Regions from separate parts of the Nocardia sp. NPDC050406 genome, predicted to be linked through region 2. Evidence: riboswitches for the same ligand, from Rfam matches in the RefSeq annotation. Region 2 holds a riboswitch; each other region holds the start of a gene.

Region 1 (9,999 bases), on a different contig from region 2:
GTCTCGGGCGCGGTGGTCTCGGCCGAATTGGCGTTGCCGGATATCGGGCTCACGACACTGTCCGAAGTGGTGGCCCGGGGGCGGCAGATCGCCGCGGTGACCGATTTGCCGGTGCTCATCGACGCCGATACCGGATTCGGCGAGCCCATGAACGCCGCGCGGACGGTGACGCTGCTCGAGGACGCCGGTCTGGCCGGATGCCATATCGAGGATCAGGTGAATCCCAAGCGGTGCGGGCACCTCGACGGCAAGGCCGTGGTGCCGGTCGGGGAGATGGTGCGGCGGCTGCGGGCGGCGGTGAGTGCGCGGCGCGATCCGAATTTCGTGGTCTGCGCCCGCACCGATGCCCGGGGGACCGAGGGGCTCGACGCGGCGATCGAGCGCGCCAAGGCGTATGCCGACGCCGGAGCCGATCTGATCTTCACCGAGGCCCTCGCCGATGCCGGTGAGTTCGCCAAGTTCCGTGCGGCCGTGGATATCCCGCTGCTCGCCAATATGACCGAGTTCGGCAAGTCCGAGCTGCTCTCGGCAGGGCAGCTCGAGCAGCTGGGCTTCAACGCCGTCATCTACCCCGTGAGCACCCTGCGGTTGGCCATGTACGCCGTCGAGACCGGGCTGCGCGAGATCGCCGGTACCGGAACGCAATCCGCGCTCCTCGGGCGCATGCAACACCGGTCGCGGCTCTACGAACTCCTCGACTACGCCGCCTACAACGAATTCGATTCCGACATATTCAATTTCACCGTGAGCGAGTGAGCGATATGACCGAGATCAAGAAGGGCCTCGCCGGTGTGGTGGTCGATACCACCGCCATCTCCAAGGTGGTGCCCGAGACCAACTCCCTGACCTACCGGGGCTATCCGGTACAGGATCTGGTGCGGCACTGCACGTTCGAGGAGGTCGCCTATCTGCTGTGGTACGGCGAACTGCCCGACGCCGCGCAGTTGGCGTCGCTGCGGCAGTCCGAACGCGCACTGCGGCAGGCGGATCGATCGCTGCTGGCGCTCATCGGAAAACTGCCCGAGACCTGCCATCCCATGGATGTGGTGCGCACCGCCATCAGCTACCTCGGCGCGGAGGACCCCAACGAGGATCGCGGCCGCACCCCGGAGGCCCTGCGCGCCATGGCCTTGCGCATGACCGCGGTACTGCCCACCGTCATCGCCGCCGATATGCGCCGCCGTCGCGGCCTCGATCCCATCTCCCCGGACGCCAACCGCGGCTTCGCCGAGAACTTCCTCTACATGTGCTTCGGCGCGGGTTCGGCCGGTGACCGCCACCTCGACCCGCGTGTGGTCCGCGCCTTCGAGACCTCGCTCATCCTCTACGCCGAGCACGGTTTCAATGCCTCCACCTTCGCCGCGCGCGTGGTCACCTCGACCGAATCCGATATCTACAGCGCGGTGACGGCGGCCATCGGCACGCTCAAGGGCCGCCTGCACGGCGGGGCCAACGAGGCCGTCATGCACGCCATGCTCGAGATCGAGGATCCCGACCAGGCGCGGGAATGGTTGCGGCACAAGCTCGCCCACCGGGAGAAGGTGATGGGCTTCGGGCATCGCGTCTACAAGCGTGGCGACTCGCGGGTGCCCACCATGAAGGCCGCCCTCGACGATGTCGCGGAGGTGACCGGTGGGCAGCACTGGCTGCGCATGTACGGCGAACTCGAATCGGCCATGGCCGAGGCCACCGGTATCGCACCCAATCTCGACTTCCCGGCCGGTCCCGCGTACTACCTCATGGGCTTCGACATCGACATGTTCACACCGATTTTCGTCATGAGCCGGGTGACCGGATGGACCGCCCACATTGTGGAGCAGTCCGAATCCAATGCCCTGATTCGCCCGCTCTCGGAGTACGTCGGGGTTCCGCAACGCGCTCTGAGCCCGTTGCTGCCCGCCTCCTGATCAGTGCAGCATGATCTGCACTTGCAGCTCACCGACCAGGAATCCGAGGACCGCGCCGATGGCGACGAGTTTCCACTCGTCCTGTTTGAACGCTGGACGCAGCAGCCCCTCGTACTCCTCGTCGGTGAGCAGCTTGGTCTTCTCGATGACCAGCGACTTCATATCCAGAATCTCGATGGCCTGCTGATCGAAGGTGTGCGCGGCCACGCGAATGTAGTCGAGCACGTAGCTCACCGCCTCGCGCTGCATGGTGCCCAGGGACTCCCCGGCGACCAGGGTGACAAGCGGTTTGGCCGGACCGGCCGCGCTGTCCACGAAGGACTGCATGCGATGGGAGAGCAGCGAGGCCAGCCGATCGGCTCGCTCACCCTCGAGCACCGCCTCCAGAATCTTCGCCGGAGTGAAGATCTCGTTGGCGATGAGGTCGGCGTAGTCGATGCACACCTGCTCGCGGCGCTTGTGGAACAGGCCCTGCCACTTGAACGGGCCGATGCCGACCGGCTTCACCGGCCGGAAGATCATCTGTAGCGCAAGCCAATCCGTGGTCAGGCCGGTGAGGCCGCCGAAGGCGGGCATGAGCAGGGGCGAATGGGTGAGCGCCCAGGTGAACATTTGCACGACGCCCAGCACGGTGCCGAAGAGCAGGCCCGACCGCACGATGAAGCGCAGCTCGTGATGGCCTACGCGCCTGACCATTTCGACCAGCAGCGCCGGATCGTCGACCAGCGCGCTGATGGCCATACCGCGCAGATCCATCACCTGGTCGATATTGGTGCGCAGATCGACGACGATCTCCTCGATCAGCTGCGGCACCTCGCGCTGCACCCGTTCGATGAGGGCGCGCTGCGCGGCGGGCGGCATATTCACCCAGAGGCGCGGATTGTGCCGCATCATCATCTCGCGGACCATGTGGTCCACCGCCGCGTTCAGCGGAACGCGCAGGCGCGTGGTCAATTCCGCCACATCGACGCGGTCGATCATCTCCTGCGGATTGATGAGTTTGGTGAACATGAGATCGACCGCGATGGTCGCCATGCGCGGTGCGGCCTTGGGCACCACGCCCTGCCAGCCGAGGTAGGGCGGAATGCCGATGAAGCGCAGCGGCCGCATGAGCATCTCCACCGCGACGATCTTGGTGGACCATCCGATGAGCGCCGCGACGAGCGGAATCGACAGATACAGCAGCCAGTTCTCGGCGAAATCGGCGATCACCGCGTTGTCCCCACGCCCACTCCTCAGTACGATTATTCGAATCGACCAATATGTCTATTCGTATTCGGCTAGGCTAGGAGAACCTGTGCCCACTGGCAAGACCGGGGCGGTGGAGAGCTCGCCGCCCACCCGGCGGGTCATCTCCGTGGTCGAACTCCTGACCGCCCACCACAGTTCGATGACCGCCGCCGAAATCGCCGACACCCTCGATCTCAATCGCTCCACGGTGGGTGCGATCCTGGCGGCCCTCGGCGACAGCGGGTGGGTGCGCCGACTGCCCGATCTGAGCTATGAGCTCGGTCCGGCGCTGGCCGCCATCGGCCACCGGGCCACCGCCGCCCAGCGCGACTGGGAGTGGTTGCACGCCGAGCTCGAGCGCCTCGCCGCCCGGGTCGGCTGCGGTGCCGCGCTCACCGCCATCACCGGCGAGGAGCTGGAATTCCTTGCGGTGACCCGTGATCGGGGATTGGTACCCGGCGGCATCGAGGCGGGCATCCGCTTCCCGCTGCTGGCTCCCGCCGGGGCGGCCATCATTGCCCACGCCGGGGCGGCCCGGCAGCGCGACTGGCTCGAGACCGCCGTCCCAGAACGCCGTGCCGACTACGCGGCCGTGCTGGAGACGCTGCGCACCGAGGGCTACAGCGCGTGGCGGCTGGCTCCCGACAGCATTCCGACCCTGCGCGTACTCGCCGATGTGGTGGACCATCTCGCCGAACACCCGACGAGCAAGGATCTGCGCGGCCGGGTGCTCGCGCTCTTGGCGACGGTCGGGGGCGCTCCCTACGATCCGGCGACGATGAACGGTGCCGACGCGCTGCCGCTCAGCTACCTGAGCGCGCCGGTCTTCGATGCCGAGGGCCACGCCGCCATGGAGTTGCAGATCGGACCGTTGCGCTCCGCGGTCACGCGTGCCGAACGTTTGCGCTATATCGAGGAATTGACCGCCGCGGCCGGTCGCCTCGGTGCGGAAAGGTCCACTTTTCAGTCCTGACGAGGCGAAAACCAGTCCAGTTTCGGACGATCGGTCCAGTAATTGGCGAGTGGCTCTGTATTCACAGACCAGTTGCCCGCCATGCTGGGCCAATGTTGCTTCGTCGGTTGATCGCGCTCTATGTCGGACTGGTGCTCTACGGGCTGTCGATGGCGGTCATGATTCGCGCCGGGCTCGGCCTCGATCCGTGGGATGTGTTCCATCAGGGCGTGGCCGGGCGGGTGGCGATCAGCTTCGGCGCGGTGGTCGCGATCACCGGGGTGGCGGTGCTGTTGGCCTGGATTCCGTTGCGGCAGAGGCCCGGTCTGGGGACCGTGAGCAATGTGGTGGTCATCGCGGTGGCCGTCGACGCGGGGCTCTGGCTGCTGCCGCAGGTGCACGGGCTGCCGTGGCAGGTCGGGGCCATGGGGCTGGCGGTGGTCGTGAACGCGGTGGCCACGGTGCTCTATATCGGTGCGGGGATGGGTCCGGGGCCGCGCGATGGCTTGATGACTGGACTGGTTCGGCGGACCGGTCAGCCGGTGTGGTTGATTCGCACCGGGATCGAGGCGTCCGTGCTGGCCACCGGCTGGCTGCTGGGCGGCAGTGTCGGCATCGGCACCCTCGTCTACGCCTTCGGCATCGGGCCGCTCATCCAGCTCATGATTCCGTTCGTCGACGACTACCTCCCTGGCTTCCGGGAACCGGAGGCTTCCAGGGAAGCGGAGATCGCCCCGGCGGTGAGCGCCGCCTGAATTCCATGACCTCGGAGGTCATCGACGCCGTGATCTCGGCGCGGCACTGTGGGAATCAGTCCCGCCCAAGAGATCTGGAGAGTGATATGGCCAAGACCGCCCTGGCGAGCGAACTCGGCGTCGTGGAAGGAACACTCGAACACGGCATGCCCTACCTGGCATTGGGGTCGGGCAGGCCGCTGGCGTTCCTGGTGTGGTTCACGCCGGATTTCGCCAATCCCACCGGGTGGATGCGCGCGGCGATGATCAAGACGCTGGCCCCGCTGGCCGAGCGGTTCCGCGTCTACGCGGTGAACCGGGCACCGGGCACCCCGGCGGGCACCACCATGGCCGATATCGCCGCGCGGCACGCCGACGCACTGCGGATCGAATTCGGTGAACCCGTCGACGTGATCGGCGTCAGCTCCGGCGGATCCATCGCCCTGCAATTGGCCGCCGACCACCCGGACGTGGTGCGCAGGCTGGTGGTGCTGTCGTCCGGATATCGGCTCGACCCGAATGCCCTTGTCGCGCAGCGCAACTACGCCGAGGCGGTCGCGGCGGGTCGCCGTGGTCTGCACCACGGCGTGGATATCACCATCAAGTCCCCGGTCTTGGCCGCGTTGGCCAGACCGCTGCTGTGGTTGGTCGATCCCCTGGTGCGTCCGAAGGACCCGGCGGGCATGCTGGCCTATGTGCGCGCCGAGGACGGCTTCGACCTGACCGGACGACTGGGCGAAATCGACACGCCGACATTGGTTCTCGGCGGCGACCGGGACGCCTGCTATTCGGTCGAGAACTTCCGGCGCACCGCCGAGGGACTGCCGAACGGCCGCCTGATCGTGTACCCGGGTGCCTCGCACACGGGTGCGGTCAAGGATCCGCGTGCCGTCGCCGACATGCTGAATTTCCTCACCGCCGACTAGGTTTCGCTCGGCCGAGGGCCCGCGGTCACCGCTGACCGCGGGCCCGCCGAACTCAGCGCACGGCGTCCGCGGCCGCCCGCATATTGCGCAGCGACGCCGCCACCTCGACCGGCCCACGGGTCTTCAGACCGCAGTCCGGATTGACCCAGAGCCGTTCGGCTGGAACGGCTTTCAGGGCCGCGCGCAGCGAACCGGCGATCTCGTCGACGCTCGGGACGCGCGGGGAGTGGATGTCGTAGACACCCGGGCCGATCCCCAGCGCGAATCCGGCGGCATTGAGATCGTCGAGGACCTCCATGTGCGAGCGGGCCGCCTCGATCGAGGTGACATCGGCGTCCAGGGCCGCGATGGCGTCGATCACCTCACCGAACTCCGAATAGCACAGGTGCGTGTGGATCTGGGTGGCGTCGGAGACGCCGGAGGTGGCGAGCCGGAACGCCGCCACCGACCAGTCCAGATACTCCTGCTGCTGCTCGCCGCGCAGCGGCAGCAGTTCACGCAGCGCCGGTTCGTCCACCTGGATGATCCGAATACCCGCCGCCTGTAGGTCCACGGTTTCATCGCGGATGGCGAGGGCGACCTGGCGCGCGGAATCCGCCAGCGGCTGGTCGTCGCGCACGAACGACCAGGCCAGGATCGTGACCGGCCCGGTGAGCATGCCCTTGACCGGCTTGTCGGTGAGCGACTGCGCGTACTCGATCCACTCGATGGTCATCGGCTCGGGCCGCGCCACATCGCCGTAGAGAATCGGCGGGCGCACGCAGCGGGTGCCGTAGGACTGCACCCAGCCGTTCGCGGTGGCGGCGAAGCCGTCGAGCTGTTCGGCGAAGTACTGCACCATGTCGTTGCGCTCGGGCTCGCCGTGCACGAGCACGTCGAGGCCCAACTTCTCCTGCAGCGCTATCACTTCGGCGATCTCGGCGCGCATGCGCTCCTGGTATTGGGCGGGGGTGATGTCGCCCTTGCGCAGTGCCGCCCGGTCCCGGCGGATGGCGGGGGTCTGCGGGAAGGAGCCGATGGTGGTGGTCGGTAGCAAGGGGAGGTTCAGCCGATCCCGTTGCAGGGCAGCGCGTTCCGCGGCGGGGGCGCGGCGGGTGGCCTCCGGGCCGAGGGCGGCCAGGCGGGCGCGGACGGTGTCGTCGCGCAACCGGGCGTCGGCGGCCCGGCTCGCCAAAGCCGCACGGGCGACGGCCAATTCGTCGGCGACGCCCTCGGTTCCGGAGTGCACGGCGGTGGCCAGCACCCGCACCTCGGTGACCTTCTCGTCGCCGAAGGCCAGCCACGACCGCAGCGCCGGATCCAGGTCCGGTTCGGCGGTCAGCGAGTACGGCACGTGCAGCAGCGAGCACGAGGTCGAGACCACGAGTGCGCCGGTGCTTCCCAACAACGTGGCGAGGGTGGACAGGGCGTGGTCCGGATCGGTGCGCCAGATATTGCGGCCCTCCACGACTCCGGCCACCACCAGTTTGTCGCGCAGCGCAGCGACGCCGACCACATCGTCCACGGTCGTTCCGGCGGTGAAGTCCAGCGCGATCGCCTCGACCGGCGTGGAGGCCAGCACCGGCAGTGCCGGGCCGGGCCGCCCGAAGTAGGTGGCGACGAGCAGGGCCGGGCGGTCCGGCACCGAGGCCAGTTCCCGATAGGTATTGCCGACCAAGGCCAGCTCGTCGGGTGTGAGATCGGTGACCAGCACCGGTTCATCGATCTGCACCCACTGCGCGCCCACCTCGGCCAACTGCCGCAGCAGGTCGCGGTAGAGGGGCAGCAGGTCGTCGAGTCGCCGCAGCGGATCGACACCGACACCCTTGGCGAGCTTCAGGAAGGTCAGCGGTCCGATCACCACCGGCCTCGCGGGAATATCGAGCTCACGGGCTTCGCGCAGCTCGGCCAGCAATTTCTCCGGATGCAGCGAGAACGCGGTCTCGGCTCCGATCTCCGGCACGAGGTAGTGGTAGTTCGTGTCGAACCACTTGGTCATCTCCAGCGGCGCGACGGTATCGGTGCCGCGCGCCGCCGCGAAATAGCGGTCCAAGGGGTCCTCGATCCCGGCCACGCGCGGCGGCAGTGCGCCGACCATGACGGCGGTGTCGAGCATCTGGTCGTAGTACGAGAAGGTTCCGACCGGAATCGAATCCAATCCGGCGGAGCGCAAGGCGTTCAGCTGCGCCGTTCGCAGCTCCCGCCCGACGGCGTGCAGTGCCTCGGCGTCGATGCGCCCGACCCAATAGGACTCGATGGCGCGCTTGAGTTCCCGGCGCGGCCCGATACGCGGCGTACCGAGCACCGTCGCGGTGAAAGGGGTGGGTGTTGCGGTCACAGGTGTTCTCCAGTGCTCCAGAGCCACTGGCCACCGCCGCGGGTGCGAACAGCCGTGCCGCGTGCACGCCGAAACCAAGGCATGCCGAGTACACGTGCGGTCCGTCGCCCAATCCACGAGGCGGAGGCCGCCGGATACGGCGTATCCGGCACGGTCGGCAGGTCTTCGGACTCGCGGGCTCCGGCCTCATCGGCCGACCTACTGGCCGTCGCTTCCCAGGTGTGCCCAGTGCTCATGACGGCGGTCGTTCCCGTATACCGCTGCGGGACAGTCCCGGATTCTCACCGGGTTCCCTCTCACCGGAGGAACTCACGGGCTGTGAGTATCCGGTTTCGACGCCGACTGGGGGCTCCCGTCCGGCGAACCGACTGCGCCACAGAGCATATCGCCGACCGATAGCCACCGTTCACGAGGCGGGGTCGGAGGGCCCATGTGTCGTCCGCGTGAACACATCTTCGCAATTCAGCCAACCCCCGTTGTGAAGATTCCTGCGAACCGGACATCGTGACCGAAGGCTGTCCGGGGAGCAGGTACCTTAGGCGAATGTTCTCCAAAGTCCTGGTCGCCAACCGCGGCGAGATCGCCATTCGCGCATTCCGCGCGGCATACGAACTCGGCATCGGCACGGTCGCTGTCTTTCCGTACGAGGACCGCAACTCGGTGCACCGGTTGAAGGCGGACGAGGCGTATCAGATCGGCACGCCGGGGCATCCGGTACGGGCGTATCTGTCGATCGAGGAGATCATCACCGCGGCCAAGAGTGCCGGGGTCGACGCTGTCTACCCGGGTTACGGTTTTCTTTCCGAGAATCCGGACCTCGCGTCGGCCTGCGCGGACGAGGGCATCACCTTCATCGGACCGTCCTCGCAGGTGCTGGAGCTGACCGGTAACAAGGCCCGGGCGATCGCCGCCGCGAAGGCCGCCGGACTGCCGGTGCTGAACTCGAGCGAACCCTCCGCCGATGTGGACGCGCTCATGGCGGCGGCCGAGGACATGGAGTTCCCGGTCTTCGTCAAGGCCGTCGCCGGTGGCGGCGGTCGCGGTATGCGCAAGGTGGACGACCGGGGGCAGCTGCGCGAATCCATCGAGGCCGCCGCGCGCGAGGCCGAATCGGCCTTCGGCGATCCGACGGTCTTCCTCGAGCAGGCGGTGGTGAACCCCCGCCATATCGAGGTGCAGATCCTCGCCGACCAGCACGGCAATGTGATCCACCTCTACGAGCGCGACTGCTCGCTGCAGCGGCGGCATCAGAAGGTCATCGAACTCGCGCCCGCCCCGAACCTGGATCCCGCACTGCGCGACCGTATCTGCGCCGATGCCGTGGCCTTCGCCAAGGAGATCGGGTACTCGTGCGCGGGCACCGTGGAGTTCCTGCTCGACGAACGCGGCAAGCACGTGTTCATCGAGATGAACCCGCGAATCCAGGTGGAGCACACGGTGACCGAGGAGATCACCGATGTGGACCTGGTTCAGGCGCAGATGCGCATCGCCGCCGGGGAATCGCTGGAAGACCTTGGGCTGAGCCAGGATTCGATCACCATTCGCGGTGCGGCGCTGCAATGCCGCATCACCACCGAGGATCCGGCCAATGGCTTCCGGCCCGATACCGGACGGATCACCGGCTACCGCTCGCCGGGCGGCGCGGGCGTGCGCCTCGACGGCGGCGCGAATGTCGGGGCCGAGGTCGGGGCCTACTTCGACTCCATGCTGGTGAAGCTCACCTGCCGAGGGCGCGATTTCTCCGTCGCCATCGCACGGGCGCGGCGGGCGGTGGCGGAGTTCCGCATTCGCGGCGTGACGACCAATATCCCGTTCCTGCTGGCCGTGCTCGACGATCCGGACTTCCGGGCGGGCAAGGTCACCACCTCGTTCATCGACGAGCGGCCGCAGCTGCTGACGCTGCGCTCCTCCGCCGACCGCGGCACCAAGATCC
Region 2 (9,999 bases):
CGCCTTCCAATTGGGAATCAGCGCCACCCCGCTACTGGCGGCCTCGACTCTCACCCGCGGCGCGTCCCTCACCAGCGTATGCCTGATCGGGGCCGCCCTCGCGGCGCTCGCCATCGTCTTCATCGTTCGTGACCGAGCCGCGGCTCGCGTCGAGGGTGAGCACGGTATCGGCGAGACGGTCGATGACGTGGCTCTGGTGGCTGATCACGATTAGCGCCATCCCGGCGAGCCGCAGTTCGTCCAGGAGGTCGATCACCCGCTGCTGCGCGAATCTATCGAGGGAGGAGGTGATTTCGTCGCAGATCAGAATGCGCGGTCGCGCGGCGAGAGCTCGGGCGATGGCGGCGCGCTGCTGTTGCCCGCCGGATAGCTGGGCGGGGCGGCGGACGATCAGGTCGTCGCCCAGGCCGACCTGGTCCAGCAGCTGCCGGGCCTGTTGGGCGGCGGCACTCTTGTCCATGCCGTGCAGCAGACGTAGTGGTCGGCCGACCTGGGTGTCGATGCGATACGAGGGGTTCAGCGAGGTCGCGGGGTTTTGGAAGACCAGCTGAATGGCGCGGCGGTGTTCGAATGGACGGCGGTCCACGCGGGGATGCACTGGGGCACCGTCCAATTCGACTACTCCCCGCACCGGACTGTGTAGTCCCGCCAGCGCTCGCGCCAGCGTTGTCTTGCCCGCACCGGACCGTCCCGTAATGGCAAGACATTCACCGGGGCGGAGGGTGAACGACACGTCGTCGACGACCGGCTCGGCGCGGCGGCTGTGCGACACGGTGAGTCCCCGCACCGCGAGCACCGGTACCGCCGCCGTGGCGCATGGCTTCCGCACCACAGCGGCGGTATCGGCGGCACCCTCCCGATACGGTGCGTACGACACCACCCTGCCCCGATCCAGTTCCAGCACATGGTCGATGAGCGAGGACAGTGCCGCCAGGTCGTGCGTGATCACGAACAGCGTGGTCGAGGCCTCGCGGCGAATCCGCACCAGCGTCTCGACCAGGAGCTCCCGAGTACGGCTGTCCAATCCTGTGGTCGGCTCGTCGAGAACCAACAGCGCGGGGTCGCCCAGCAATGCCATGGCCAGTAGCACCCGCTGCTGCTGGCCCCCGGAGAGCTGATGCGGGAATCGCCGCTGGAACTCTCGATCGGCGGGCAGATCCACTCGGCGCAATGCCTCGCGGACCGCACCCTCCTTGAGAACCCCTCGCAGCTTTGCCATTTCGCGGATAGCCGTACCGATGCGCAGCGCGGGATTGAGTCCGGTCGCCGGATCCTGCGGCACGTAGCCGACCGCGCGCCGATCACCGGGTGTACCGATTCCGACCGATCCCGAGGCGACCATGCCAGGCGGCAACGCGCCGAGTGCGGCCAAGGCGAGCGTGGTCTTCCCCACACCCGACGCACCGACCACGGCCACGCTGTCGCCCTGCGGTATACGCAGCGAAATATCCTCCAGGACAACATTTCCGCGAGAATCACGAACGGTCAGCCTGTCGACCAGCAGTCCGGACACCGCCGCGTCGGTCTCCAGGGGACGCACCCTGCTCCGGCGAACAACCCCAAACGCCCTGTCGCTCACCATGTTCACCGACACCACCAACAGCATGATCAGCAACGCGGGTGCCAGCACCGCCCACGGCTGCATACCGAACCCGGGCCGATTCTCGGTGATCATCAAGGCCCAGTCGGGTGAAGGCGGGCGCATGCCGAGACCGAGGAACCCGCTCACCGCGACCAGCGAAATGGTCGCCGACATCCGCACCCCGGCATCGGCGAGGACCACGGCCCGCAGATTCGGCAACACCTCCACCACCGCGAGCCGCCACAGCGGTTCACCCCTCGCCCGCGCCGATTCCACGTATCCGGTGGTGGTGAGTTCGAGGACGCCGGTGCGGACGATACGAATGATCCACGGCACCGACGCCAACGCCGCGGTCACCACGATGGCGGCGGGCCCGGCTCCCATGGCGGTGGCGATCACGGCGAGCAGCAGAAACCAGGGCACCACGACGATGGCGTCCACGGGCCGCATGATCCAGCGATCCCATCCCCCGCGCAGCCCGGCGATCAGCCCGAGCGCCAAACCCAGCGTGTAGGCGACGACCAGCGACAACCCCGCGATCGACAGCAGCGGCAGACCACCGTGCAGCACCCGCGAAAGCACGTCCCGCCCAACAACATCGGTGCCGAGCAGGTGCCGCGCCGAGGGCTCCTGATACGGCGGACCGGTCGGCGCGGTCGGCGCATACGGCGCGAGTAGCGGGCCGACCACCACGAGCAGCAGTACCGCCACCACGACCATCAGCCAGACCGAACGAATTCGACCGCGCCCCTTCATCTGTTCTCCCCCATCGCCACCTGCCGTGCCCGGGGACTCACCAGCAGCGTCAGCAGATCCGCGACGAGGTAGATCCCGATACCGACGGCCGCCAACAGTACGGCCGCCGACTGCACGAACGGAAAGTCCCGAGATTCGATGGCGCGCAATAATTCCTGTGACAGACCCGGAAACGCGAACAGCGTCTCCACCACGGCAACCCCGCCGATCAGACCGACCACCGATCCCGCCAGCGGGTGAATCGACGCCGACACCGCATTCGGCGCGACATGGCGCACCATCAACCGCAGCCCACCAATCCCGTTGAGCCGCATGGTCCGTATGTACGGGCTGGCCATGACCTCGGTCGTCTGTGCCCGCACCATACGCACCGGGTGCGGGCACAGGCCGAGCAGCAGGCACGTCACCGGCAGCACCAGAATCTCCGGACGGCTCCACGCACTCGTCCCGGTCGGCAGCAGGGATACGGCGGGCAGCAGCCGCAGCGACAGCGACACCGTGGCCACCAGCAACACCCCGAAAACGAAGGAGGGCATGGATTCCGCCGCCAGCGCACTCATGCTGATCACCCGATCGGTCCGGGAACCAGGCCGCGCACCCGCCACGAGGCCGAGTGCCAGCGCCACCGGAATCAGCAGGGCGGCAGTCAGTACCGCGAGGGTGACGCTGTTGGCGGCCCGATCGAGCAACACATCGCGCACGGGCCGACCCGAAATCAGGGAGTTCCCGAAATCGCCCCGCGCGAAGTCGACCACCCATTCCAGGAAGCGCACCGGAGCAGGCCGGTCCAGACCCAGTTGCGCGCGTAGCGCCGCCAGCTGTTCGGGGGTCGGATCGCCGCTGCCTTGGCGCGACAGAATCACCGTGGCCGCATCGGAATCCAGCGCCTCGAACAGTACGAAAACCATCAGTGCGACAGCGAACAGCACACCGATCCCGGCGCCCACGCGCCGAGCGATATAGGCGATCACGATCGGATCAGTGCTCGGCCAGCCAGGTAGTCGCGTAGTTCGCCCAGTCGTCGGTGCCGGGCACGCCGTCGCGCACGCCACCCACATGGTTCTTGGCCGCGTCGGGCCGCTTGGCGAAGCTGTGCAGGATGTAGCCGCCCTCGTCCCACAGCTCTTGCTGGAGTTCGCGATACAGCGCGGCGCGCCTTGCCGGATCCATGGCCGCGCGCGCCGCCGCGAACTTGGCATCCCATCCCGGCCGCCGCCAGCCGGTGCCATTGCTCGGCGAATCGCTCGTCATGGTCTGGCCGTAGAAATAGTCGAGACTGTAGTTCCACCAACCGATATGGGACAGCGGCGCTTTACCGCTGACCTGCGAGAAGTAGGTGTCGGCCGGAACCGATTCGAGCTGGATGGTGATGCCCGCGGCCTTCGCCTGTTCGGCGAAGAGCGTCGCCGATTCGAGCATGCCCGGCGTGCCGTCGGCGGTGGGCAGCGTCACCGTCAAGTTCTCTTTGCCCGCCGCGCGCAGCAGCTCGCGCGCCCGTTGCGGATCGTAGGAGCGCTGCGGCAGGCCGTCGTGATAGAACGGCGCGCCCTTGCCGTAGACGTCGTTGCCGATCTCGGCGTAGCCGTAGTACACCGCATCGACCATGGCCTGCCGGTCCACCGCCAACCGCATGGCCTGGCGCACCCGCGCATCGTCGAAAGGCGGTATGTCCACGCGCATCTGGAACGCGCCCATGAGCCCGGCCGGTGGCACCACCACGGTGGTGTCCGGATCACCGGCGAGATTTCGGGCCTGTAGGTACGAGATCTCGTGCACCACATCGGCTTCCCCGGACAGGAAGGCGTTCACGCGCGCCTCGGTCTCGGCGATCTGAATGATCTCGACCTCGTCGAGCAGTACGGCGCCGTCCCAGTATCTCTCGTTGCGCCGCAGCAGGGTTCGGTCACCCGGTGACCAGCGTTGCAGCGCGAACGGTCCGGTGCCGACGGGCAGCACCGACCCGTCGATCACGCCGGTGCCGTCCTTGACGATGTAGCAGTACCAGCCCGCCAATACCGAACCGAAGTCCGCCAGTGGGGTTTTCATGGCGACCACCACGTCGAGATCGCCCTCGGCGCGAGTACGCGACATATCCACCGCGGAAAGATCGCCGGACGACTTCTTGGCCGGGTCGAGCATGCGCTCGAAGCTCCACAGCACATCGCGCGCGGTGAGCGGGCTCCCGTCGCTGAAGACCACGCCCGGCCGCAGCCGGATACGCCATTGGCTGCCATCGGCATTGGGCTCGAGCGATTCCGCGAGGCGATAGCGCAGCGTCAGATCGTTGTTGTAGGCGACGAGCTTGTCCCACACGTTCTTCGACACCGCGCCGCCCGCCGAACTACCGGCCTGATGCGGATCGAGCACATCGGCGCTCGCCGACCGCCCCGCGATGACGGTGCGCAAGCGCCCGCCCGATCGTGGCGGCCCCTGTGCGGCGCCCCTGCCGCTGTCGGAGCCGCAGCCCGTCATTATTCCGGCCCCGCCCAGCACGACAGCGCCGAACGCCCCCGCACTGCCGCGCAGGAACGTCCGGCGGCCGAATCCCGGCCGATCCGATGTGTAGTTGTTCATTGCCATCCTCGTGGGTGTGATCCCGATACCGCGGGCGCAGGTATCCTGGCTCCCGGATCAACACACCCCACCGGCCTTCCAACCTGGGCAGGTCGTGGCCATGAAATCGGTGGATAGCTCCCCGGTGACAGTTGCGGGACAGCCCCGGATTCGCACCGGTGTTCCCTACGCCGGGTACAGACCCTACAGTGGGCCCGGATCGGCCCCGCGAATCACCTGCTGCCGAGGCGAATCGGCATATCGCGGACGAGCGCCCAGGTGGCCGCGGTCGCCGCGAGGGCGGCGAGGACGCAGGCGGTGAGGATGGCGGCGGTGCCCACCGAATCGGCCCACTGCTCGAGTATGCGTTTCGTCGGGATGTTCGTCGCGCTCGCCATTCCGGCGGGCACGATCAGGATCAGTCCGGCGACGACGAGCAGCAGCCCGCCCACACCGCCCCAGGCCCGACGGTAGAACGCCGCGGCGATGGCCGCGCCCACCGCGAGGAAGATGGCGAAACCCAGCCAGAAGCCCAGGAATATCCATCCGTACTGGTCGGCGGAGGTGTACAACGCCGAAGCGTCCGCCTCCAGGGCTTGCGGCCAATCCGCCACCGCATACACGGCACGTTCGATTCCGAAGCCGAGGGTCACCAGCGCGGCACCCACGGTGACCAACAGCAGGCCGAAAAGCAGTGCCTGCGAGAGGCATTGGCGTCGGGTGACGCCGTGGGCGATGTACATCGGCAGGTAGATCGCCGTGACGTAGACGCCCATGCCGAGCATGTACCAGGGGCTGATGAAGACGAAGACGCCCCAGCCACTGATCGTGATGTCCCGGAAGAAGCTGACGGCCACGGTCACCAGCAGGGACACGATCAGCAGCCCGGCCCAGACGATCACCAGTCCGCTGGAGTGCCACAGGTTTCGAGTTACCGCGAAGCGTCGCATCACCGGGCTCCTCTGGTGGTGAGGTGAACGAAAAGTTCTTGCAGCGCAAGGGGTTCGACGGTCACACCCGCCGCCAGCGCGGATTGCTCCGACCACGGTTCCCCGTGCACCGTGGCGCGTTTGGTGCCACCGAGTTCCCGCAGGCTCAAGACGGTGCGATCGCCGATGAAGGCATCCACCCGGTCGGCCGGGCCGGTCACGGCGGCGCCGCGCCCGCGCAGGGTCTCGGCGTCGTCGTGTACCAGCAGCCGACCCTTGTGCAGGATCACCACGTCCTCCAACAGTGGCGCGACCTCGTCGATGAGGTGCGTGGACAGGATGATCAGGCGCGGGTGGGAGTCGTAGTCGCGCAACAGTTCGTCGTAGAACAGGTGCCGCGCGGGTGCGTCCATGCCCAGGTAGGTCTCGTCGAAAATGGTGACCGGCGCACGGGAGGCCAGGCCGAGCACGCAGCCGAGTTGTGCGCGCTGCCCGCGGGAGAGCTCCGAAAGCCGTTTGCGCGGAGCCAGTTCGAACTTCGCCACCAGTTCGTCGGCGTACTCGGCCGACCAGTTCGGCCGAAACAGCGCGGCCATGGTGAGCGCGTCGGCGACACGGTCTTCGGGCCAGTTGTGTTCGACGGTGTCACCGCCGCCGCTGATCAGGCAGATGCGGCTCATCGCGGCGGGGTTCTCGTACACCGGTTCGCCGTCGAGCAAAACCCTTCCCGCACTGGGCTTCCGGAAGGCGGCCAGCACCGAGAGCAGTGTGGTCTTGCCCGCGCCGTTGCGGCCGAGCACACCGTGGATACCCGGTCCGGCCATGCTGAACGTCACCCCGTCCACGGCCGTGTCGGCGCTGCGCGGATATCGCACGCTCACCTTGTCGAATTCGATCCGTATGGTCATTTCCGTTCCTCCCCCGCACTTTCGATATGTGCGACAACCTCGGTGAGCGGCAGCCCGAGCGCGGTAGCCTCCGCGATCATCGGGTCCACCACTTCCGCGAAGAACCGTTCCCGGCGCTGACGCGCCAGCGCCTCCCGCGCGCCGGGCGCGACGAACATGCCCACCCCGCGTCGCTTGTAGATCACGCCCTCGGCCACGAGCTCCCCGAACGCCTTGGCCGCGGTGGCCGGATTGATCCGGAACATCTGCGCGTACTGGTTGGTGGACATGATCTGCTCATCCTCCGCAAGCGTCCCGTGCAGTACGTCCGTGCGGATCTGGTCGGCGATCTGCTGATAGATCGGGCTCCGGTTGTCGAACACGGCACTCCATCGCATCCGGGCGCACCTGACGTGGCACCAGTTCTATGGTTCATTACTGATGTAATGAACCATAGAACAGCCCCCGGCCACGGTCAAGGAGCTACCGTCGTCGGGTGACGCGCGCCCGCAGGCCGCGCAGGACGAGTCCGAACACGGTGCTGCCGCCACCGCGCGCGGGCGCGTCCTTCGACTTCGCGCACCAGACTTGGAAGTTGGTCGGGCTGACCGGCATCGAGATGTGCTCGTGGGTAACCAACCACCGGCCGTCCACGCGGCGCAGGCACACGGTCTCGCGCACCCACATCGACAACTCGACGCCGCCGATATGCGTCCCCGAATCCAGGTGCAGCATATTGGCGAAGGCGACATCGCCCTCCACGCCGATGGTCAGATCGTGCGTCTCCAAGCCGATCGGGCCCGTGTAGCCGTCGAACCACCGCAGGAAGTTGCGCCGCACTTCGTCGGCGCCGGTGAATCGCAGGGGCGCGACGACGTCGTAATAGACGATGTCGGGCGAATAGCACGCCATGAGTCGATCGATGTCCTTGGCGCGCTGCGCCTCGGTGCGGCGCGCGAGGAACGCCCTGATCTCATCTTCGTTCGCAGTCATGACACTCCGACGAGACAACCCCGGCAAATGTCAGGCCGCGCGACGGAATGCGAGCAGACCCGGGAACCTGTGCGACGCACGCGTATCGACGCAGCTCAGCCACTGTCGCGCGGCGACAGCGAGCGGCCGGAACGCGAGTTGTCGGCCATCCGCGGCGGTACGAGGCTGAGGTGGTGGATTTCCTCCGATACGCACAATTGCTGCCCGCCTCCCATCGCCGCGACCCCATCCCCGAACCTCGGCACACCTGGTGGCCGTGGCGCGGCCGCCGAATTCATGTGGCGCGCACCGACAATCCGAATGCGACGGTGCGGCTGCTCGCCATCCACGGGGCGGGCGGCCACGCGGGTCTACTGTGGCCGTTGACGGCGACCGCCCGGCAGGAGGGCGTCGAGGTGATGGCGGTGGATCTGCCGCTCTACGGCGACACCGTGGAACCGCGTCCCGGTTCGGTGCGCTACCGCGACTGGGCAGAGCTGCTCACCGAATTCGTCTGCGCCGAAATCGAATCCGACCCGCGACCGCTGGTGTTGTTCGGTGCCAGCATGGGCGGAATGCTCGCCTACGAGGCCGCCGCCCGCACCGAGGGCATCGCGCATGTGGTGGCGACCTGTCTGCTCGATCCCGCCGATCCGGCGGCGCGTCGCGCGGCCGCCCGCTGGTCTTTCACGGGCGGTATCGCACCGGCGCTGCTGCGTGCGGTCGATCCGCTGCTGGGTGGGGTGCGGGTGCCGATTCGATGGCTGGTGGACATGGGCAATATGAGCCTGGACCCCGAGGTGTCGCGCATCTGCACGTCGGACCCGAAGGGCGGCGGGGTCAGCGTGCCGTTCGGGCTGCTCGCCGACTTCCTCTCCTTCCGGCATACCGCGCCGGAATCCTTTGCGGCCGTGCCGATCACACTCACCCATCCCGCCGCCGACCGCTGGACTCCACCCGAGTTGAGCACGGCCTTCCTCTCCCGCGTCGCCGCGCCCACGCGAGTGGTATTGCTCGACGGCTGCGGCCACTTCCCCCTCGAGGAACCCGGCCTCACCCAACTCGCCACCACACTTCGCGAAATCCTGGCCGCAACGAAAAGCACTACATGACAGCAGCTCTCACGATTCCGGAGCCAGCCTCCGCACCAAGGCCATGAGCTGATCAGTGGTCACCCCGTGCCGGGGCAGTACACGGTGCACGTGCACATCGACCGTATGCACCAGGGACCGCGCCGTCGCCGTCGCATCGTCTCCGCCGCGGCCACACCGGTCGAGATGGAACGCGATCTCGGCGACCAGATGATCCTCGAACCCTTGCAGCGCTTCGACTTCCGCCTGTACCCGCGGCGCGACTCGATGCAGCAGCGCGTGCAGCCCCGGCCGATCCCGATGCAACTCGACCACCACTTCAAGGATCCCCCGCATGGCCTCCTCGAACGGCGGTAGCGTCACCCGCATCTCGGCCAGCACCGCCCCGAGCCGCGCTCCGCTCTCCGCGAGATGACGCTCGGCCAACACCCGCAACAGCGCCTGCTTGTTCGGAAAGTACTGGTACAGCGTCCCGATGGACAGCCCCGCCCGCTCGGCGATCCGATTGGTCGTCGCCCCCAACCCTTCTCGGGTGAACACCTGCGCGGCGGCCTCCAGCAGCGTGTCCACCGTCTCCCGGGACCGCCGCTGCCGAGGAAGCTTTCGCGCGGATTCGACCATCACGTCAACGGTAGCGCTGATACCGGTGGCCGCCGAGTCCGCACATCGTGTCAGCGGCCATGTCAGCGCGCGGTCAGCGCGGTGTCAGCGCGACCGGCGACTGTGTGTACATCGAACGAAGCAACCGGGACCGACCCGGTTCCGGTCGAAACGAAAACCGAAGGAGCACATCATGTCCGCCATCATCACCCTGACCGACCAGGACAAGTCCACCATCCGCGTCGCCGCCTACGGCGCGGTCGCGCTGCTCGCCTCCGCCGGTGCCCCGCACAAGGGCGTCACCCAGGGATCCATCGCCCTGACCTCGGCGACGGGTCTGGTCGGGCACGTCCTCGCCGCCAAGTCGAAGGACATCAAGCTGAAGGGTAAGAACACCGCCGAACTCGCCGAGCAGGTCCTGCCCGCCCTGAGCGCCGCGATGAGCGTGCTCAACGGCGAGGACCCCGCCGAGGCCGACAATTTCCGCGCCACCATCCTGGTCGCGGTGGAGGCCACCGCCCACTCCGGCAAGCAGCCCACCCCCGCCGTCACCGCGATGGCCCGGAAGATTACCGAGGCGCTCGGCGCGTGAGGACCGCTCGCCTAACTCGACAGCTGATTCGCGGCGG
Region 3 (9,999 bases), on a different contig from region 2:
GGTCCGTCGCGCGAACGGCCGCGCGAAGCGCTCCTGCAACAGATGCTTCCGGCCGCCGTGCCCGAAGTCTTCACGCAGGGCATGGCCATGTTCGGCGGCGCGCTCATGCTGGTGCTGGGCGCGCTGGCGGTCGGCAGCGGTTACGGCTGGGGCAGCTGGAAAACCGTGATGACACAGGGGCCTTCGCGCACCGCGGCCCTCGGCGGCCTGATCCTGAGTCTGGCGGTGACGGTGGTGGCGCTGGTCTGCGCGGCCTTCGTGGTGGATACCGGGGTGGCCGTGCTCATCGCCGCCTCGCAATCGCAGTCGCTGGCGCTGCCCTCGCTCGGCAAGATCGCGATCGGCATTCTGGCCGGTTCGGCGATTCTGGGCATGTGGACGCTGGCGGGCGCGCTGATCGGCGCGATCGCGCGCGGTCCGGCGCTGGCGGTCGGCCTCGGCCTGGTCTGGGTGCTGGTGGTGGAGAACCTGCTGCGCGGTGTCGCCGCCGTCTTCGATCCGATCGAGCCGGTGACCGACTATCTGCCCGGCACCGCGGCCGGATCGCTCGCAGGCTCCATGCGCACCGACGACGGCCCGGCGACGCCCGGGGTCCTGGATATCCTCGGCCGCAACGAATCCCTGATCGTCCTGGCGGCCTACACGCTGGCCTTCGCGATCGGCACGATCTGGCTCATCCGCCGCCGCGACCTGGTCTAGGTCGATCTCTCACCCGCGTGGCGCACCCAGTACGGCGTGCGCCACGCGGGTGAGTCCGTCGATGATCTGGGCGTTGGTCAGCCCGCGTGACCGCTGGTTCAGGTAGACCTCCGCCGCCACGGGGGCGAGCAGCGGCTCGATGAGCGAATCCGGTTCCGGGACAGCGGCTTCCACGAGCAACGTTCGAATGTGGGTGCGCCAGAAGCCGTATGCGCCGGTCTCGAAACGGGCGCTGCCGGTCTCCGCGCCGAGGACGAGATTCGCGTGCCGCTCCAGCAGGCCGACGAAGGCGGCGTAGAAGGCGGCGAGCCGGGCGGCGGGCGGTGCGCCCGGACCGAGGGGTGGCGCACCGCGCAGCAGCTGTTCCTGGAGTGCGCGCTCGTGTTCGTCGAGCAGCGCCACGGCGATGGAGACGACATCGGGGTAGCGGCGGTAGAGCGTGCCCCGGCCGACCCCGGCGGCCTTGGCGATGTCGTCCATGGTCACCGTGCGCGGGTCGCGCTCGGCGAACAGCTCGGCGGCCGCCGCCAGGATCTTGGCCCGATTACGGGCCGCGTCGGCGCGTTCGACCGGTGCCGGGCCGTCCGCACCGAGCAGATCGCGGGCCAGTGGATTCATAGCGCTCACCGTAGCCTTTCGGAATAAGTGGACACAATGTCCGGTTCGTGGTTATCGTAAGGAAGAACCGGACACAATGTCCACTTGCGAAGGTAGGAATCATGCCCGCTCTGCTGCACCTCGACGCCAGCGCCCGCCGCGCCTCCCTCAGCCGTGAACTCGCCGCCGCCTTCGCGGACGCGTGGCGCGCCGAACATCCGGACGGCGACTACCGGTACCGCGACCTCGCCGAGCAGCCGGTGCCCTTCATCGACGAAGCCTGGACCGAGCTCTGCGACCGCGTACTCGCCCAGGGCGCAACCGATCTCGATCGGCTCGCGGAGCTGGCGCGCACCCCCGCCCAGCGCGCGGCATGGGCGATCGTCGAACCGCTGCTCGCCGAGGTGCGCGCCGCCGAGGTGGTTCTCATCGGCGCTCCGATGTACAACTACTCGATCCCGGCCAGCCTCAAAGCCTGGCTGGACCAGATCACCTTCCCGCGAATGTCGTTGGTCCCCAAGCGCTTCGTGGTCGCCACCGCTCGCGGCGGGTCCTATTCGCCCGGCGCCCCCAAGGCGAAGTTCGACTACCAGGAGCGGTTCCTGCGCGACTTCTTCGCGGGCCACTTCGCCGTCGAGGACACCGTTTTCATCACCGCCGAACTGGCCAACGCGCGCCAGGATCCGGCGCTCGCGCACCGGCGCGATCAGCACGACGCCTCCTACGCCGCCGCGCTCGAGACCGCCCGCCGACTCGGCAAGGAGTACTGAAATGGCTTGGCTCGTCCTGGGTTTGGCCGGACTCGTGGAGATCGCCTGGTCCCAGAGCATCAAACCCACCCAGAACTTCACCCGTCCGCTGGCCACCGTGATCTGCCTGGTGCTCATGGCCGTGGCGGTGTGGCTGCTCTCCTACGCCATGCAGACGCTGCCGGTGGGCACCGCCTACGCCGTCTTCACCGGTATCGGCGCGGTCGGGGCCATCGCGCTCGGTGTGGTGGTGCAGAAGGATCCGCTGAGCGCGGGCCGCATCATGGCATTGTCGCTGATAGTCGGCGGCATCGTGCTTGCCAAGGTGACCACGCCGGAGTGAGCCGCCGCGTGCGGCTCTGACCGGACCGCACTATTCGCTCACTCGAACGGAGTAGGTTCGATCCTCGTAAGACTTCGAATCCTGAAAGGACAGTGATGCCAACACGTACCGCGCGTACCGCCTGGACCGGCGGTCTGCAGGACGGCTCGGGCCAGGTCGAGCTGAGCAGCTCCGGCGTCGGCAAGTACGACGTCTCGTTCCCGAAGCGCTCGGCCGACAATGCCGACGGCACCACCAGCCCGGAAGAGCTGATCGCCGCCGCGCACTCCTCCTGCTACGCCATGGCGCTCTCCAACGAGGTCGCCCAGGCGGGCGGCACCCCGCAGTCCCTGGATGTCACCGCCGACGTGACGCTGGGCCCGGACCCGGCGGGCGGCTTCCGCATCTCGAACATCAAGCTCACGGTGATCGGCCGGGCCACCGGTCTGGACGCCGACGGCTTCCTGGCCGCCGCGAACGCCGCCAAGGCGGGCTGCCCGGTGAGCAAGGCCCTCGCCGGGGTCGACAATATCGAGCTGGACGCCTCGTTCGAATCCTGAGCGCGGCGGGTGCCGAATACGACGGAGGGGCAGTGCCGGTGGTGGCACTGCCCCTCTTCCCGTCTCCGCGCGTATTACGCGGCGGCCGTTTCGATCCGCGGCGACCTGCGTCCCGCGAATTCGGTGAGCGCCGCGAAGGCCAGGCCCAGCCCCAGCCACAGCGTGGTGGTGACGGTCAGCGAACTGACCCGGAACTGCCACAGCAGGCTCGCCGGGAAATCGGACTTCACCTCGTCGATTCCGGGCAGCGCGACGTAGCCCACGGCCACCACCGCCGCGAAGGTCGCGATACCGGCGATCAGGCGTACCGTTTCGAGCTGACCCCGCGACAGCTTGTACACGTACACCGCGAGGCCGACGGCCGCGAATCCGAGCAGCACCACCGCGACCCACAACCAGGTGCGGTCGGCAATGGTCTCCGGGTCGCCCACCGCGGGCGGATTGGCCGGATATTTGAAGAACGGCACCGCGGTGATGGCGAGCCAGCCGCCCGCGGCCAGGCCGAGCGCCAGCTTCGGCCCCGACAGATTCGTATGCCGCCGCGCCACATTCGCGGCCGCGGCGTACAGCGCGCCCAGCGCCAGCCCGGTCAGGCCGAGCGCGAGGAATTCACCGAACTTCTGGCCGGATCGGCTGACGAGAGGTTCTTCCTCCTCGCCGTGCGAATGGCCGCCCTGGGCCGCCTCCTCGATGGCGATGGCCGCTTCGATCTTCGGTTCGCCGATGACGAATCCGACGGTGCCCGCCAGCAGGCCCGCGAGGAGACCGGCCAGCAGGCCGCGCAGGAGCAGCGTCTTGAGCGAACCGCTCAGCTTCTCGGGGGAACCGCTCAGTGGCACGGCACGCCCAGCAGGTGTCGACCGTCGTGCATCAGCTCGTGCATGTACATCCCGCTGCGCGAGATGGCGCCCTGATCGAAGCCGACCAGGTACAGGGTGAGCAGTGCCAGCAGTACGACTCCTGCCGTGACGAGCCACGCGTTGAGCGCGTCGCCGGAACGGCTGGGGGAGTGGACGATTGCCATCGAGTCCTCCTTGGGGAATTCGCGTCCCCGTGAGTTGGGTGCGACGGTGCCGGTGTCTGGCTCTCCGGCACCTTCCCGACTCGGGCTCGGTGCGAGGAATACAGTGGCGCGACCGCCCCGGACTCACACCGGGTTACCGCGTCACCATCGCTTGTTCATTCAAAACTGTCGCATCCCCGCTGGCCAACCGTCAACATGGGGTGTGATCAGGCGTTCTTGGCCGCGACGTCGAGCACGACCTCGAACTCCAGCAGCGATGCGCCGGTGGCGACCGGCTTGCGCGCCTCGCCCGCGTGCGCGGCCCGCGCCGGACCGTCCCGCCAGGCTTCGAAAGAGGCTTCCGAATCCCACTGCGTCACAACGAAGTACCGGTTCTCACCGGCGGTCGGACGGAGCAGCTGGAAACCCAGGAAGCCCGGGGAGTTCTCCACGGCGTGCGCCCGCGCGGCGAAGCGCTTCTCCAGCTCGGGGCCCGCACCCTCGGGAATTTCGATTGCGTTGATCTTCACGACTGCCATGGCCCGAAGGCTACCTGCCGACTGGGCGGTATCGGCTGTGTGACTTCGCACTAGGGTCGGGATGGTGTTGTACGACGAAGGTGGCGGTGGCGCACCGATTCTGCTGCTGCACGGGTTGATGGGCAGCGCTCGGACGTGGCGGCGGCAGCTGGAGTGGCTGCGCGGGTACGGGCATGTGTACACCTTCGACGCGGCGGGGCATGGGCGGCCCGCGCCCGACGAGTTGACGACCGAGGCGTTCATCGCCGATCTGGCCGTGGCGACCGCGCCGATCGTCGAACCCATGGTGGTGATCGGACATTCGATGGGCGGGCTGCACGGGTGGGTGTTCGCGGCGACATATCCGGAACGGGTGCGGGCGCTGGTGGTGGAGGACATCGCCCCCGACTTTCGCGGCCGCACCGCCGCGGACTGGGCGGCCATGATTTCGGCTTGGCCGCAGCCTTTTTCGGACGACACCGCCATGCTGGAGTTCTTCGGCCCGGTCGCCGGTCGCTATTTCATGGACTCGTTCGTCCACGGCCCCGACGGCTATCGCCTGCACGGCTCGGTGGAGACCTTCCGCGATATCTCCGAGGAGTGGGGCGGTCGCGACTTCTGGTCCGAATGGCGCTCGATCCGGGTCCCCGCCCTGCTCCTCGAGGGCGAGCACACCATCACCCCGCCGGGCCAGATGCGGGAGATGGCCGAGGTGCACCCCGACGCCCGGCACGTCGTCGTCCCCGATGCCGGTCATCTCGTGCACGACGATCAGCCCGCCGCCTACCGCGATGAGGTCGAGCGCTTCCTGACCCGCGTCCTTCGGCACTGAACCATTGCGTCCGCCCTTCTGCGGGCGGGTGCCTTCAGTCTCCTCGGCGGCTCGTCGTATGCTCGCCACACAGGCATCCCAGACTGAATGGTGACCAACGATGATCGACTTCGCGATTCCCGCCGAACTCGCCGCCGAACGTGACCGGGTACGGCAGTTCGTCATCGACAAGATCGTGCCGTTCGAGCGCGATCCGCGGCTGACCGCGCACGGCCCGACCGATGAACTGCGGCAGGAGCTGGTCGAGCTGGCCCGGGCCGAGAAGCTGCTGACCGTGCAGGCCCCGGTGGAACTCGGTGGGCGCGGGCTGACGCACATCGAGCAGGCGGTGATCTTCGAGGCGGCCGGTTGGTCCACCCTCGGTCCGGTGGCCATGAACTGCGCCGCCCCCGACGAGGGCAATATGCTCCTGCTCTCCAAGGTCGCCAATCAGGAACAGACCGAGCGCTACCTCCAGCCGGTCGTCGACGGCCACCAGCGCTCGGTCTTCGCCATGACCGAACCCAATGGCGCGGGCTCGGACCCGAACCAGCTGGCCACCGAGGCCACTTTCGACGGCGAGAACTTCACCATCAACGGCGTCAAGTGGCTGATCACCGGCGCCGACGGCGCGAAGACCTGGATCATCATGGCGCGCTTGGCCGCCAACCCGCACCTGCCCGACGGGCCGACGCTGTTCCTCACCGACGGCGACAATCCGGGCATCGTCATCGAGCGGGTCATGAACACCATGGACCGCAATTACGTCGGCGGCCACGCGGTGGTGCGCTTCGACAATCTGGTGCTGCCCAAGGACGCCGTGCTCGGCGAGACCGGACAGGCGCTGCGCTACGCCCAGCTGCGCCTGGCCCCCGCCCGTCTCACGCACTGCATGCGCTGGCTGGGCGCGGCCGAGCGCGCGCAGTCCATCGCCATCGACTACGCCAAGACCCGCACCGCCTTCGGCAAGCCCATCGGCGAACACCAGGGCGTGTCGTTCATGTTGGCGGACAACGAGATCGCGCTGCACCAGTGCCGCCTCACCATCTGGCACGCCTGCTGGCTCATGGACCAAGGCGAGAAGGCGCGCCACGAATCCTCGATCGCCAAGTCCTATGTCTCCGAGGAACTGTTCAAGGTCGCCGACCGCTGCGTGCAGGTGCTCGGCGGCATCGGCATCAGCGACGAGACCGTCGTCGAAATGATCTTCCGCGATATGCGCGCCTTCCGCCTCTACGACGGCCCCACCGAGGTGCACAAGTACGCCATCGGCCGCAAGATCCTGCGCCCCTGATCGCCGCACCGGCACGTTGCCGCGCCGCGCGAAGCCCCAGCCGAAGCGCCGCAACCTCACCCCGCCCGGAGCGCAGCGGAGGGCAAATCCAACACAGTAGGATCGCGCCATGAGTTCGGACTTGCACGTCGATGTCTCCGGTGGGGTCGCCGTTCTCACGCTGAATCGTCCGGCGCAGCAGAACGCGTTGACTCCGGCGATGGCGGCGGAACTCGGTGCGGCGCTACGTCGCTGCGATACCGAGGATGCCATCGGGGCCGTGGTCATCACGGGTACGCCGCCCGCGTTCTGCGCCGGAGCCGATCTCGCCGCCAAGGGGGAGGTCAATGGTTTCATCGATCCCGCGCCGTTCCGGATTCGCAAACCCGTTGTCGCGGCGGTCAATGGGCATGCCGTCGGCATCGGGCTCGAGCTCGCCCTGCAATGCGATCTGCGGTACTTCGCCCGCGACGCCGTCTACGGCCTGAATCAGGTGCGCCGCGGCGCGATCGCCGACGGCTACGCGCACTGGACCCTGCCGCGCCTCATCGGCCTGGCCAACGCCGCCGACCTGCTGCTCACCGGCCGCACCTTCGACGGCGAGGAGGCGGCGGCCATCGGTCTGGCCAACAACAGCCTGCCCGGCGGCGAGGTGCTGCCGACCGCGCTCGCGGTGGCCCACGACATCGCCAACGGCTCGGCCCCGCTGCCGGTCGCGCTCTCCAAGCGCCTGCTCTGGGAGGGCCTCGGCATGACCCCCGAGACGGTGGGTCGCCTGGAGTCCGATCTCAACGGCTATGTCGGCAAGAGCGCCGACGGCGGTGAGGGTATGCAGGCGCTGCGCGATCGCCGTCAGCCCGTCTGGTCCGGCAGCGTCAGCACCGAATGGCCCGCCTGGGACACCGGCGACCAGCTCGCCGACCGGGATCAGGCGCGACTGGACTGACGCGCCCTCAGGCGCGGCCGCCGATCAGCATCATGAGGAACAGGAACGCCACGAAGATCATCAGGATCGTCCCGATGACGCCGAGGATGTAGCCCACGACCACCTGGATGCGGCCACCGTACGCGCCCCCGGACGCCTCGATATCCGACAGCGCCCGCCGCCCCAGCGCCCAGGCCACCGGACCCAGTGCGCCACAGCAGAACACACTCAGCGTCCCCAGCAACAGCACTGTCGTCGCATGCGGATGCTCGACCGGCGAACCGATGGGCTGATGCTCTATGGCCACCGGCTGATTTTACGGTCGCGAGGGCCCGAACCGCTGCCTTACGCGTGCCTTCGGGCGTGCCGCGCCCCCGCGGCACTTCCGATCGACTGCGAAATGCCTTGTCGCGCAGCGAATTCGCGTCAGCGACGGCGCTGGCGGGCGATATCGGCGAGCACGACGCCCGCGGCCACGGAGGCATTGAGTGATTCGACCGGTCCCGCCATCGGAATGGAGAGCACCGCGTCGCAGTTCTCCCGCACCAGTCGAGACAGCCCCTTGCCCTCGGAGCCGACCACGATCACCGTCGGTGCGGTGCCGTCGAATTCGTCGAGGGTGGTGTCGCCGCCCGCGTCCAGGCCCACGATCTGATAACCCTGGGTGGCCCAATCCTTCAGTGTGCGAGTGAGATTGGTGGCGCGCGCGACCGGCAGCCGGGCGGCCGCACCGGCACTGGTGCGCCAGGCGACCGCGGTGACGCTGGCGCTGCGCCGCTGCGGAATGACCACGCCCTGGCCGCCGAAGGCCGCCACCGAGCGAATGACCGCACCCAGATTGCGCGGGTCGGTGATGTTGTCCAGGGCCACCAGCAGCGCCGGTTCCCCGGAGCCGTTCACGCGGTCGACGAGGTCGTCCGGATGCGCGTAGCGGTAGGGCGGCACCTGCAGGGCCATGCCCTGGTGCAGGCCATTGCTGCTCATGCGGTCCAGATCGGTGCGCGGCAGCTCCAGAATGGAGATTCCGGCGTCGGCGGCCAGCTGCACCGATTCGGTGAGCCGGTCGTCGGCCTCGGTGCCGACCGCTACGTACAGCGCGGTGGCGGGCACCCCGGCCCGCAGGCACTCGACCACGGGATTGCGGCCCAGCACCAGTTCCGGCCCGTCGTCGCTCTTGCCGCGCGGGGCGCGACCGCGGCCCTGCGCCTCCTTCGCCTTGGCCTTCGCCGCCGCGGCGGCGGCGCGCTTGGCCGCGGGGTGCTTGGTGCGCAGCTCGGCGGGCGGGGTCGCGCCGCGCCCCTCCAGCCCGCGCCGCCGCTTGCCGCCGGACCCGACCACCGCGCCCTTCTTGGAGCCCGACTTGCGGACCGCGCCGCGCCGCTGCGAATTGCCTGCCATCACATAGCCTTCCGTGTCATGCGGAAACTCCGCGCCCGATCGTCGTTGTCGACCGCATCGGCGCGGTCCGCCTGTCCCCGGCTGTCGTATGCGAACCCGCACCGGGTCATCGTCGTCGGGTACGTCCGTACCCGATTGTCGTGGGCGGTTCGCGACCGCCCCTCGTCGGTTCGGTGAGCGGTTGCTAGCTCACCGGTCACCGCGTTTCCTTGGCGAGCGACCACTCCGGGCCCTCGGGCGTATCGGTGACCTCCACGCCCGCGGCCTTGAGTCGATCGCGCACCGCATCCGCGGTGGCCCAGTCCTTGGTGGTCCGCGCTTCCTGGCGCCGCTGGAGTTCCGCGCCGATGAGCACGTCGAGGGCGTCGATGGCGGCCGAGGAGTCGGCCGGGGCGGCCCAGTGCGGGTCGAGCGGGTCCACGCCGAGAATGCCGAGCATGGCCCGTACCGCCGCGGCATGGGTGCGCGCGGCGTCGAGGTCTCCGGCGTCGAGCGCCTTGTTGCCGTCGTGCACCGCGCCGTGCACCGCGGCCAGCGCCTTGGGCACGCCCAGGTCGTCGTCCAGCGCTTCGGCGAAAGCCGGTGTCCAGGAACCGATCTCGACCGCACCGGCGCGCTCGACCACGCGCCGCACGAACGCCTCGACGCGCTGGTAGGAGGCGGCCGCGTCGGCGAGTGCCTGATCGGAGTACTCCAGCATGGATCGGTAGTGCGCGCTGCCGAGGTAGTAGCGCAGCTCCACCGCCCGCACCCGGGTGAGCACATTCGGCACCGACAGCACATTGCCCAGGGATTTGGACATCTTCTCGCCGCCGAGGGTCACCCAGCCGTTGTGCAGCCAGTAGCGCGCGAAACCGTCCCCGGCCGCCCGCGACTGCGCGATCTCGTTCTCGTGGTGCGGGAAGACCAGATCCATTCCGCCGCAATGGATATCGAATTCCGGACCGAGATAGAACTCGGCCATGGCGGAGCATTCCAGATGCCAGCCCGGTCGCCCCGGACCCCACGGCGAGGGCCAGCTCGGCTCGCCCGGCTTGGCGGCCTTCCACAGCGTGAAGTCGCGCTGATCCTTCTTGCCCTCGCCGACGCCCGCGTTCTCGCCCTGGTGCACATCGTCGAGCCGGTGGCCCGACAGCTTCCCGTA

Evidence for each region. A riboswitch is a leader RNA that binds a small molecule or an ion and turns the genes downstream of it on or off. The one in region 2 is predicted to bind cobalamin.
Region 1: linked by a shared signal. The riboswitch ahead of metE (5-methyltetrahydropteroyltriglutamate--homocysteine S-methyltransferase) and the one ahead of ACIBH2_RS19035 (ABC transporter substrate-binding protein) in region 2 are both predicted to bind cobalamin.
Region 3: linked by a shared signal. The riboswitch ahead of ACIBH2_RS27360 (CbtB-domain containing protein) and the one ahead of ACIBH2_RS19035 (ABC transporter substrate-binding protein) in region 2 are both predicted to bind cobalamin.

Annotation. Positions count from the first base shown of each region.
Region 1 covers NZ_JBITIM010000001.1:2,087,240-2,097,238, reverse strand. The annotation lists gene prpB (methylisocitrate lyase) at 1-756, shown strand, start outside; gene ACIBH2_RS10000 (bifunctional 2-methylcitrate synthase/citrate synthase) at 762-1,907, shown strand; gene ACIBH2_RS09995 (DUF445 domain-containing protein) at 1,908-3,119, opposite strand; gene ACIBH2_RS09990 (helix-turn-helix domain-containing protein) at 3,205-4,110, shown strand; gene ACIBH2_RS09985 (YitT family protein) at 4,203-4,844, shown strand; gene ACIBH2_RS09980 (alpha/beta fold hydrolase) at 4,850-5,749, shown strand; gene metE (5-methyltetrahydropteroyltriglutamate--homocysteine S-methyltransferase) at 5,802-8,066, opposite strand; cobalamin riboswitch at 8,205-8,394, opposite strand; gene ACIBH2_RS09970 (pyruvate carboxylase) at 8,610-9,999, shown strand, end outside.
Region 2 covers NZ_JBITIM010000002.1:1,260,893-1,270,891, reverse strand. The annotation lists gene ACIBH2_RS19050 (MFS transporter) at 1-214, shown strand, start outside; partial or broken gene ACIBH2_RS19045 (ATP-binding cassette domain-containing protein) at 296-2,302, opposite strand; gene ACIBH2_RS19040 (ABC transporter permease) at 2,335-3,309, opposite strand; gene ACIBH2_RS19035 (ABC transporter substrate-binding protein) at 3,317-4,912, opposite strand; cobalamin riboswitch at 4,951-5,079, opposite strand; gene ACIBH2_RS19030 (hypothetical protein) at 5,125-5,841, opposite strand; gene ACIBH2_RS19025 (ATP-binding cassette domain-containing protein) at 5,841-6,728, opposite strand; gene ACIBH2_RS19020 (GntR family transcriptional regulator) at 6,725-7,090, opposite strand; gene ACIBH2_RS19015 (YybH family protein) at 7,191-7,700, opposite strand; gene ACIBH2_RS19010 (alpha/beta hydrolase) at 7,874-8,791, shown strand; gene ACIBH2_RS19005 (TetR/AcrR family transcriptional regulator) at 8,801-9,391, opposite strand; gene ACIBH2_RS19000 (hypothetical protein) at 9,564-9,962, shown strand; gene ACIBH2_RS18995 (TetR/AcrR family transcriptional regulator) at 9,974-9,999, opposite strand, start outside.
Region 3 covers NZ_JBITIM010000003.1:858,031-868,029, reverse strand. The annotation lists gene ACIBH2_RS27390 (ABC transporter permease) at 1-699, shown strand, start outside; gene ACIBH2_RS27385 (TetR/AcrR family transcriptional regulator) at 709-1,317, opposite strand; gene ACIBH2_RS27380 (FMN-dependent NADH-azoreductase) at 1,419-2,066, shown strand; gene ACIBH2_RS27375 (DMT family transporter) at 2,068-2,388, shown strand; gene ACIBH2_RS27370 (OsmC family peroxiredoxin) at 2,484-2,927, shown strand; gene ACIBH2_RS27365 (CbtA family protein) at 3,002-3,766, opposite strand; gene ACIBH2_RS27360 (CbtB-domain containing protein) at 3,757-3,951, opposite strand; cobalamin riboswitch at 3,979-4,158, opposite strand; gene ACIBH2_RS27355 (antibiotic biosynthesis monooxygenase family protein) at 4,158-4,469, opposite strand; gene ACIBH2_RS27350 (alpha/beta fold hydrolase) at 4,534-5,280, shown strand; gene ACIBH2_RS27345 (acyl-CoA dehydrogenase family protein) at 5,381-6,553, shown strand; gene ACIBH2_RS27340 (enoyl-CoA hydratase/isomerase family protein) at 6,663-7,478, shown strand; gene ACIBH2_RS27335 (DUF4190 domain-containing protein) at 7,486-7,764, opposite strand; gene rlmB (23S rRNA (guanosine(2251)-2'-O)-methyltransferase RlmB) at 7,884-8,855, opposite strand; gene cysS (cysteine--tRNA ligase) at 9,052-9,999, opposite strand, start outside.